2 regions of the Neisseria sp. P0009.S007 genome follow, and region 2 is predicted to be linked to the other one. Evidence: riboswitches for the same ligand, from Rfam matches in the RefSeq annotation. Region 2 holds a riboswitch; the other holds the start of a gene.

Region 1 (6,589 bases), on a different contig from region 2:
AAGGAAGGTGTTGTTGGTGGTCATGGTTTTGCCCGGGGAGTCGGAGAGCTTGGCGACGGATTGTCCGTTACACTCGACGAGCTTCAAGACAATGTTCAAAGGCGTGTGTCCCAAGTCGTTGGTCAGGTTGGTACCGATACCGAAACTGGTTTTGAAACGGTCTTTGAAGTATTGGTGCAACGCCCATGAACGCTCAATATCGAGGCCGTCTGAAAAGGTCAGCATTTTGGTGCGGCTGTCGATTTTGAGTTTTTTGTAATGCTCGTAGGCTTTGTCGCCCCAAACATAAGGATCGCCGCTGTCGTGGCGCAGGCCGTCGAAGAGTTTGGCGAAGTACAGGTCGAAGTCACGCAAGAAGGCATCCATGCCGACTACGTCGGTCAGGGCGATGCCGAGGTCGCCGCGGTATTCGTGTACCCAGCTTTCCAGCGCGGCTTTTTGAAAGTTGCGCAAACGTACGTCCAAGGCTTGGAAGGCTTGGAGGAACTCATGCGCCATGGTACCGATGGGTGTGATGCCGAGTTTTTTGGCCAGATAAACGTTGCTGGTACCGCGCACGATATCGGGAGCAGCTTCCAGCAAGGTGCGGATAACGTGTTCCTGCCATGCAAGGGTGTAGCGGCGGCGTGTGCCGAAATCGGAAATCAGGAACGGCGGATCATTCGGATTTTGAGTGGCCGCAATTTCTTTCAGCTGTTGCGCTTTGGCCTGCAGACGGCGCTCACCCTCTTCGATGACGGCAGGCGTTTCCAAGCGGCGGAAATAGAGTTCGTTGACGATGGCAAGAATGAAAATCTCGAAGAACATCGCCTGTATCATCGGGCCTTCGATGCGGATGTTCAGACGGCCTTGATCATCAGGGCTGACTTGGACGAAGCGGCGTTGGAGTTGAAAAAGTTCGAGATAATCGACAAAATCGCTTTTGATAAAACGCAGGCTGCGCAGATAGTCGAGTTCGTCATGGGTAAAGCGCAGCTGGCACAGGGCGTTGAGCTCGCGTTCCAAGTCTTCTTGAATATCGGCCAGCGGATACACCATCTCTTTGTTGCGGCAGCGGAATTCGTAGAGGCTGTGGGTTTGCGGGAATTGGTGCAACACGACTTGCAGCATGGTGAATTTGTACAGGTCGGTATCAAGCAGGGATTGGATAATGGGCTGATAAGCAGACATAAGTTTTCTCTGAGTAAACGTGGGCGTTGAGGTATCGATTTTAATGGGAAAGGCCGTCTGAAAGAAACCTTATTCAGACGGCCTTTATCTTATTAATCCAGCTGCGCTACGGAAACCGGCAAAGAGCGGATGGTAGACAACATCGTGCTGGCATCTTTTTGCTGTTTGCGGAACGCGGCCATATTGGTCGGGGTCAATTTCGGCGTCGGCAGGGCGACGGTAGTCGGGTTGACCGGCTGGCCGTTGACGCGTGCTTCGTAGTGCAGGTGCGGGCCGGTCGAACGGCCGGTTGTACCGACAAAACCAATCACTTCGCCGGCGCGGACTCTGCCGTCGGCAGGGCTGAACGCGCTCATGTGGCCGTACAGGGTTTCCACACCGTTGGCATGTCGGATCATCACGGTATTGCCGTAGCCGCCTTTCCAACCTTTGAAAATCACTTCGCCGTCGGCAGCAGCCTTAATAGGCGTACCGGTCGGCGCGGCATAGTCGATACCGGTGTGCATACGAACGGTATGCAAAACCGGATGGACACGGTAGCCAAACGGGGAAGAAATGCGCGTGTATGCAACAGGCTCGGTATTAAAGCCTTCTTTTTGTTGCAGGGACTTACCGTTTTGGTCGTAGTAGCTGCCGCTTTCTTCGTCGCCTTTGCCTTGGCTGTAATAATAGGCTTGGTAGGTTTTGCCGTCTTTAACCACTTCAGCCGCCAAAATATCGCCGACCGCCATTTGTTGGCCGCGGAAATACATGCTGTTGTACAAAAGACGCACGGTATCGCCTTCTTTCAAATCGCTCATATTAAACGAGTCGGCAAAGATTTCTTTGAGCTGGATATACACTTCGGAAGGGATTTCGGCACGGAGCATATCGCCGATGGCGGAAGTGCGGATTTGCACAGAACGCAGGGTCGGCATGGTTTTCATGTCGATTTCGGCATTGGAGATGCGCCATTTACCTTTGACTTTTTCCAAAGCCACCAAGTTGCGTTCCAATTCTTCATCAGTAAAGAATTGAACGTCGGTCACTTGGCCTGAAGAATCGATGCGGATGTTGACGGATTGGTTGGTCCGCAGGTTTTTCATGTCGAGGTTGGCATTGTTTTTCGCCATGATTTGCTTGATGTCTTCTTGGTTGACACCCATACGTGTCAAAACGTCTGCCAAAGAGTCGCCGGCTTGGACGGCTTCTTGCGCCCAATAGCTGGATTGATAGGTATTGGTTTCCACATAAACGGCAGGCAGCTCTTCGGAAATACGCTCGACTTTAAAATCGGTTTGTGCAGGTTGAGGGTCGGTAATGGCGTATGCGGTCATGATGCCTGAAGCCGGCAGCAGAAACGCTAAGAGGGTTGCTTTGAATCGAGTGGAATATTTGTTTTTAATCACGCGTTATCCTTAATGGGGCGGTCTGTTTTTGAGGTTTGCAGAATGCCGGCACATCCGGCCTGCTGCGACCGCCTGCTGGTTTAAACAGTTTTGGGGATAAAGGACTTTGAGTCTTTTTTCCGATCTGAAAATCAGGTTTTCATTCGGAATGAATGAGGTCGTGTTTGAGATTGACGTTATTATCAGGGCTATTGTGTTGATTTACACCCTGTTTTTCTGAAATTTACGCCACGCATTTTAGCATGGCAGCCCGTTTTTTCCAAACCGGCCGTCTGAACGGCTCTTTTTGAGTACGTGAGGGCAAGGTTCCGAAACGCATCATTTGTCGCGTAAAATAACGGTTTTTCTATCTATTTGCGCTTATGAAGCTGACCCTCGCCCTCCCCTCACTCAACCGCTTTGCCGACGAATCCGTCCCTGAGCTTGCCTTACCTGCTTTTAACCGTCTTTTGCGTTACGGCACATTACGCAAAGAAACACTCAGGCCGTCTGAATTTTACGGACGCCATTTGTGGGGCGGCAGCCTCATTGCCCAAGTGCAACGTTTACGCCACACAAGCCAAAAACGCACAGCCGCTTTTGCCTCTCCGGTTTGGCAACAGATGGGCATGCACCATGTCAACATTATCAGTGGCGAGTTTATCGGCATCCAAAAAGAGGAGGCGCAACGGTTATGTGCGGACTTGTCGGCGTTTTATCAAGATAAAGATTGGCAATTCGAGCCGCTTTGCGAAAGCATGTGGCTGCTCAGTATGCCGACGATAGAAGATTGGGGGGCGGAATGTGTTTTGGATGTGTGCGGGCAGCCGGAAATGGACGGTCAGGCGCACGGCAAAGATGCGGTGTCTTGGTTGGCCGTGCAGACGGAAATCCAAATGTTTCTCCACTCGCATCCGATTAACCAAGCGCGTGAACAACAAGGATTGCCGGAAATCAACGGTTTGTGGCTGTGGAACGATGCGAACGGCACACAGTCTGCGGATATTGTCGCCTCAGACAGCGCATGGGCGCGTTTTTTAGATACGCCCAAACTCGATGCGCCGTATGATTTGAAGGCTTGGTTTGAGATGGTTCAAGAAACAGGCAGCACAGTTTCAGACGGCCTTATCTTTTTGGACGACTTGGTTTCCACCTTACAGACAGGCGATGTTTGGGCATACAAAGATATTTTGGAAAGCTGGGAAACCCGTTGGTTTTCGCCTTTATGGGACGCACTCGCCTCAGGCCGTCTGAAAACTGTATGCATTACCACAGACGGCGAAAACGGCGGCACGCTGGAAATCGGCCGCCGTTCCAAATGGGCATTTTGGCGCAAAGCTAAAACGTTTAACGGATCGTGGTAAGCGGTTTTAAGCCTCCAACGCCTCCAATTTGGCAGAAATTCTATCCCACACATCCTGCAAAGGAATCGCTTTCAACAAACGTGTCGGATCGTTGGTATCGATACTGTCGGGGTGAGGCAGTTCGGCATAATCGCCGGCATAAATGACTTCGGCCTGCTCGGAATACGGACGCCATTTATCCACCCATGATGCGCCAAACAAAGCGATTTGCGGTTTATCCAAAGCTGCAGCGATGTGCATCGGTGCGGAATCGACACCGACAAACAGCTTGGCGCCCTCAATGGCCGCCGCCAATTCACGCAGGCTCAAACATCCGGACAACACATATACTTTTCTGCCTTCCGGAATATTCAGACGGCCTATAATTTCCTGAAGCATGTATTGTTCGACAGTGTCGGGAGAAGCAGTCAATACGACATTCTGTCCGCTGTTGAGCAGAAGTTGTACGATGGCGGCGTTTTTGCCGTCTTCCCAACATTTGAAATGCCAACGCGCACCCGGGTGCAGTAACACATAATCTTCACCGCTCCACCCCTGCTCACGCAATTTCTGCTGCATGCTTTCCCTTGCATCTTGTGCTACCCAAAGGCGTACCTTCGCATCGGCGACGTCTTCAGGCTGGATAAGCGGCGCAAGGATATTCAATTGGTTTTCAACGATATGATGGCTGGGATCAAGCTCATGGTTGATAAAATCATGACAGAAACGCCACCAAAAACCGTCGCGCTTGATGCAGTCAAAACCCACACTGCAACGGGCGCACAGTTTGGCGATTATTGCCGCGCGCCATTGGTCGGACAGGTTGAAAGCCCAGTCGTAATCGCGCGCCTTCAGCTTAGACAAAAGGTTTTTCTCACACGCCAACTGCTTGAATACGCCTAGCTTCTTCCAATTTCGATCAATGGTCAAAATCTGCGCAATCTGCGGATTATCAGCAATCAGCTGCTCCGTACCGGCATACACCAGCATATCGATTTCGCAATCGGGGAAACGGGTTTTCAGCGCATCGACCACCGGCGTGCTCAAAAGCACATCGCCATGATGGCGCAATTTGATGATCAGAATACGTTTGGGTTGGGCTAAAGACATACAAAACTTTCAGACGGCCTGTTGATTGGCTGCTATTGTAAAGCGGAAAACAGGTTTCATAAAATACAAAACAGGCCGTCTGAAAGCTATCCTGCTGATTCATCGCTATAAAATCCGCACAAGTCATGCAATTTATATTACAATCCGCACCCCGTGGTTCGAAAACCTCCCACATTAAAAAACTAAGGAAACCTCATGTCCCGCAACAACGAAGAGCTGCAAGGCATCTCCCTTTTGGGCAACCAGAAAACCCAATACCCAAGCGAATACGCGCCTGAAATTTTGGAAGCGTTCGACAACAAACATCCAGACAACGACTATTTCGTCAAATTCGTCTGCCCCGAGTTCACCAGCCTCTGCCCGATGACTGGCCAGCCCGACTTTGCCACCATCTACATCCGCTACATCCCCCATATCAAAATGGTGGAAAGCAAATCACTGAAACTCTATCTCTTCAGCTTCCGCAACCACGGCGACTTCCATGAAGACTGCGTCAACATCATCATGAAAGACCTCATCGCCCTGATGGATCCGAAATACATCGAAGTATTCGGCGAATTCACACCGCGCGGCGGCATCGCCATTCATCCGTTTGCCAACTACGGCAAAGCAGGCACAGAGTTTGAAGCTTTGGCACGCAAACGCCTGTTTGAGCACGATGCACAATAATCCTATTCAGACGGCCTAACGCCCTTTTCATTGCAAGACTTCATTTATTGCACAGTCTTGCAAGGCTTCATGCCGTCTGAAAAACTTCCGAAAGATTTCCATGTACGAATTTACTGCCGCACAGCAGAAGAAAGCGCTCTTCTGGCTGGTGCTTTTCCATATTTTTATTATTGCCGCCAGCAACTATCTGGTGCAGTTCCCCTTTCAGATTTTCGGTATTCTTACCACTTGGGGCGCATTTTCCTTCCCCTTTATCTTCCTCGCTACCGACCTGACCGTGCGCATTTTCGGCGCGCCGTTGGCGAGACGGATTATTTTTTGGGTGATGTTCCCCGCCCTTCTGCTCTCTTACGTCTTCTCCGTCCTCTTTCATGACGGCAACTGGACAGGCTGGGCATCTTTGGCCGAATTTAACACCTTCGTCGGCCGCATCGCATTGGCCAGCTTTTCCGCCTATGCGCTCGGGCAAATCCTCGATATTTTCGTGTTCAACAGATTACGCCGTCTGAAATCATGGTGGGCTGCCCCTACTGCTTCCACCGTGGTCGGCAACGCTTTGGACACGCTGGTGTTTTTCGCCGTTGCCTTTTATGCGAGCAACGATGAATTTATGGCGGCAAATTGGCAGGGCATCGCATTTGTCGATTATCTGTTCAAACTTGCCATCTGCACCCTCTTCTTCCTGCCCGCCTACGGCATCGTATTGAGCATCTTGACCAAAAAACTGACTTCCTTAAACGTCCGTCAAGAAATGCCCGAATCGGTTTTAGCCGAATAAGCAATAGATAAAAAACAAGGCCGTCTGAAACTGTAATCGTTCAGACGGCCTTTTATGTTTTCAAATGATTAACCGGTCAATTGTTTGGTAATCAGTTTTTTCAGCGGCGGGAAGTTATTGCTTGCACGCAATACCAAACCGCGCAGCAGTTT
Region 2 (4,174 bases):
CTTCTCGGCGGATCCAGCAGCATCTTGTCAAATTTTCCCCATGACTCGACAGTCTTTTCATCGGTATCGAACAAGTCGGCAACAGAAAACGTCATATTCTCGGCACAACGATTCAGGCGGGCATTTTCCCTTGCCCTATCTACCAAATAATCGGCGCCTTCAATACCGACAACCGATGCGCCACTTTTCGCCAACGGCAAACTGAAATTGCCCAAACCGCAAAACAAATCGGCAATCCTCTCCCCTTTTTGAGGGTTTAAAAGCCTGACCGCCCTTGCCACCATCACTTCGTTCAGCTGCGCATTAATCTGCGTAAAATCACCCGGCTTGTAAGGCATTTCCACGTCAAATTGAGCAAAATTATAGTTCAGAGCAGGCACATTCTCGGGATAAAACGGCAAGGACTCGGCATGATCCTGCAGCCATATTTGCCATACTTTTTCAGCACCCGACAATATCTTATCAAACCAATTACGCAATTCGCTTAATATTTGTCCAAACGGTTGATTTACGAAACGAATGTTGAGCGCTGTCACATTTTTCCCGCAATAAAACTCAACAAATTTCACTTTTACACCGTCATCATGCAGCTTTTGCAGCAAATTGCGGACATCAGGCAATCTATCGGACACATGCTTAGGCAAAATATGGCAATGGCGGATATTGACGACATCATGGCTTTTTTTGGCCTGAAAACCGAGGTTCAGACGGCCTTGTTTATCCACCGAAACACTTAAACGCGCTCTATCGCGATAATACCAGGAGTAACCATATAAAGGAGGTAAAATTATTTCCGGCTTGACCTTACCTATCCGTTCCAACTGCTCTTCCAAAATCCGTTGCTTTAACGCAACTTGCGCTCCGAAAGAAACATGTTGAAGCGAACAGCCGCCACATGTATCAAAATAGCAACAAGCTGGCTCAATGCGTTCGGAAGAAGGTTTTAAAACCGTTTCGACCTGAGCTTCTGCAAACTGCTTTTTTTCTTTATGAATGGCAAACGTTACACGCTCTCCGGGCAGCGCACCGCCGATGAATACAGTCTTTCCATCGACTCTGGCAACACCCCTGCCCTCATAATCCAAAGAAAAAACTTCCGCCTCTTGATACCGTTCTTTCACACTCATACCGTTTCCGTCAGACAGCCGCTTACCGGCCGCCTGACTGTCTTCCAATACCGAAAGCGCATATTTTCTCACAAAAACACAGAGTTTCAGGTATCATGCGCCAAAAACTTTCATTTCAATCCCTACAAAAAAAAGACGACATGAAAAAATTATTCCTTGGCCTGACAGCCGCCCTTCTGACCTCGGCCGCTGCTGCAAACACACTTATTCCAGACGTCTCCCCCGCCTCTTCCGGACAACACGTCGTTATCAATATTACGCAACAGCGTTTGTTCCTCTACGACAACGGTAAACTGAGCAAAATTTATCCTGTTGCCGTCGGCAAAGCCATGACCCAAACCAATCTGGGCGAACATAAAATCGGTGCAAAAGCCTACAACCCGGTTTGGCACATCCCTAAATCTATCCAAAAAGAACGCAATGACGGCGTAAAAAGCGTACCGGCCGGCCCAAATAACCCGCTGGGCCCCGTATTCGTCCGTCTTGGCGACCCCAAATTAAGCCTGGGCATTCACGGCACCAATGCCCCTGCCAGCGTGCCCGGAGTCCGCAGCCATGGTTGCGTGCGCATGAAATCGCCTGACGCATTGGAATTTGCCAAAACCATCGCAACAGGTTCTCCTGCCTCCGTTATCTACCAAATGGCGAGCCTGAACGAAGATGCCAACCAAAACTTGTGGCTGGCTGCCTATCGTGACCCATACGACAAGAAAAACCTTGATACGGCTGCCCTGAAAAAAAGCATTGCCGCTTGGGCAAAAGCGCACGGCAAAACCATTCCTGCAGCGCGTGTGGATGCAATCCTGAAAGGACGCACCGGTGCGGCAAACTGTCTGACCTGCGCCAAAGGCGTGAAACTCAAATCGCCTTTAAAATCTTTGGCATGGACCAGCGGCACGGATGCTTACAGCAAACCCAAAGTCATGCCGAAACCGGCTCCTGCTAAAGATGTGGTATTGCCTCAAGGTACTGAAATCGAAGTCGATGCTACCGACGATACAAACAAAGCAGCATCCGAACCGAAACAAAGCGTTCGTCCGACTCCGGTGAAACCGGCAAAACCTGCTGCCAAACCGGCAACCACTCCTGCCGAGACGCCTGCTTCCGCGCCTAAAGCCGCTTCCGAACCGGCTACTGCCTCGGCCTCTGCGCCTGTAAAAGATGCTCCGGCAAGCAGCGAACCGGCAGATTTGCTGTTCTAAGCAGAACAAAATACATAGCCAAAGACCGTCTGAAATGAATTTTTCAGACGGCCTTTTCGTACAACTGGATATTGGAAATATTATGTCTCTCTTAATTCAGACGGCCTTTTTGCTTTCCAAATATTCTGACAAACCACGCTCGCGTAAAATACAGCTCGGGCATTCATGACAACCACCGACCACGCCGTTATAACAGGTATGCGTATGCTCGCGAATATAATCCAACACACCCATTTCATCCGCCAATGCCCAAGTTTGCGCTTTGGTTAAATACATCAAGGGCGTGTGGATTTGAAAAGCGTAATCCATAGCCAGATTCAGCGTAACATTCATCGACTTGACGAACACATCGCGACAGTCGGGATAACCGGAAAAGTCGGTTTCGCATACGCCGGCAATGATATGGCGTATCCCCTGCCCTTTGGCGTAAATGGCGGCGTAAAGCAAAAACAAAGCATTGCGTCCATCTACAAATGTATTGGGCAGGCCGTCTGAAGCTGTTTCAATGGATGCCGTATCATCCATCAACGCGTTATGCGTAATCTGTTGTATCAGGCTCAAATCAAGTACGGTCTGCTTCACGCCTAAATCTTGGGCAATCCAACGCGCGCGCTCCAATTCGATGGCGTGGCGTTGTCCATATTGAAAAGTGATGGCCTGCACATTTTCACGGCCATAGGTTTGAATTGCCTGAATCAGGCAGGTCGTTGAATCCTGCCCGCCCGAAAAAATAACAAGGGCTTGCTGTTTTTCCATTGTAAATTCCTAGTTTTGTTAACGCGGGAGGTTTGCGAACCGCGTGATTCGAAGATTGACGGATTATAACGGATTTCGTCTATAATCACGGCACTTCATTTTCTTTTATTCTGCATAATGATGAGTATCTACGCCCTGAAACCAAAATTCCAAAACCTGTTGCGCCCCATCGTTAAGAGACTGTATCAAAAAGGCATTACTGCCAATCAGGTAACCCTGTTTGCCTGCGCCGTTTCCATTTTGCTCGGTTTGCTTTTAGCATTGTTTGCAGGTGTATCCACATTATTCTGGCTTTTGCCGATCTGGTTGTTTGTCCGCATGGCACTGAATGCGATGGACGGTATGCTGGCACGGGAGTTCGGCCAACAATCGGCATTGGGCGGTTATTTGAATGAAATCACCGATATTGCCGCCGATGCTGCTTTGTATTTGCCTTTTGCCTTTATCGCACCCTTCGGCGGCGTACAAATTGCCCTGTTTATTTGGCTGGCGGCAATGACTGAGTTTTGCGGCGTTTTGGGGCAAGTTCATGGTAACGGCCGGCGTTATGACGGGCCATTCGGCAAAAGCGACCGTGCATTCTTTATCGGTGCATTGGCAGTATGGTATGCAATCGCCGGCAGCTTCCATCCGACTTTCTATATCCTTATGTGGCTGGCCTGCGCGGCATTGGTTTATACCTGCTACAAACGTGTCATCAATGGCTTGAAGGCCGTCTGAAACCATAAACTATCGGTTTCAGACGGCCTTTTATCCGTCAGCGAAGATCACTTACTGTTTACCCAGTTGACTGTAATCTACCAACATATACTTGGCAGTAATTTTCTGCGAAGCATTACCTTCGTCACCCATTAGAATCATTTGAGGCTTGCCGTTAACGGTAATCGAATCAACAGCTTCAACGTTGGTGATGTGTTGCAGATTAGGCAGAGAGATTTTTTGCTGTTCATCGGTCGGGTTACCGCTCCAAGTCCACAGTTGTGAGAATTTCTGTCCATTCTCATCCTTCACTTCATTGGCAATCACGTAGGTTTTCAACACAGGATCATAGTTGAGGGAACGGATACCGCCGCCATCAATATCAATCAC

Evidence for each region. Region 2 has a riboswitch for preQ1 ahead of queC (7-cyano-7-deazaguanine synthase QueC). Riboswitches for the same ligand answer to the same signal wherever they lie in the genome.
Region 1: another riboswitch for preQ1. It lies ahead of queF (preQ(1) synthase); the one in region 2 lies ahead of queC (7-cyano-7-deazaguanine synthase QueC).

The regions. Positions count from the first base shown of each region.
Region 1 is NZ_JBQCVF010000016.1:18,063-24,651, reverse strand. It holds gene pncB (nicotinate phosphoribosyltransferase) at 1-1,170, opposite strand, end outside; gene ACTHS3_RS03310 (M23 family metallopeptidase) at 1,263-2,558, opposite strand; gene ACTHS3_RS03305 (hypothetical protein) at 2,921-3,901, shown strand; gene rfaQ (putative lipopolysaccharide heptosyltransferase III) at 3,908-4,990, opposite strand; PreQ1 riboswitch class I at 5,138-5,182, shown strand; gene queF (preQ(1) synthase) at 5,186-5,659, shown strand; gene ACTHS3_RS03290 (7-cyano-7-deazaguanine/7-aminomethyl-7-deazaguanine transporter) at 5,760-6,437, shown strand.
Region 2 is NZ_JBQCVF010000017.1:15,833-20,006, forward strand. It holds gene rlmD (23S rRNA (uracil(1939)-C(5))-methyltransferase RlmD) at 1-1,127, opposite strand, end outside; gene ACTHS3_RS03420 (L,D-transpeptidase family protein) at 1,268-2,329, shown strand; gene queC (7-cyano-7-deazaguanine synthase QueC) at 2,426-3,085, opposite strand; PreQ1 riboswitch class I at 3,089-3,134, opposite strand; gene ACTHS3_RS03430 (CDP-alcohol phosphatidyltransferase family protein) at 3,206-3,805, shown strand; partial or broken gene ACTHS3_RS03435 (hypothetical protein) at 3,857-4,174, opposite strand.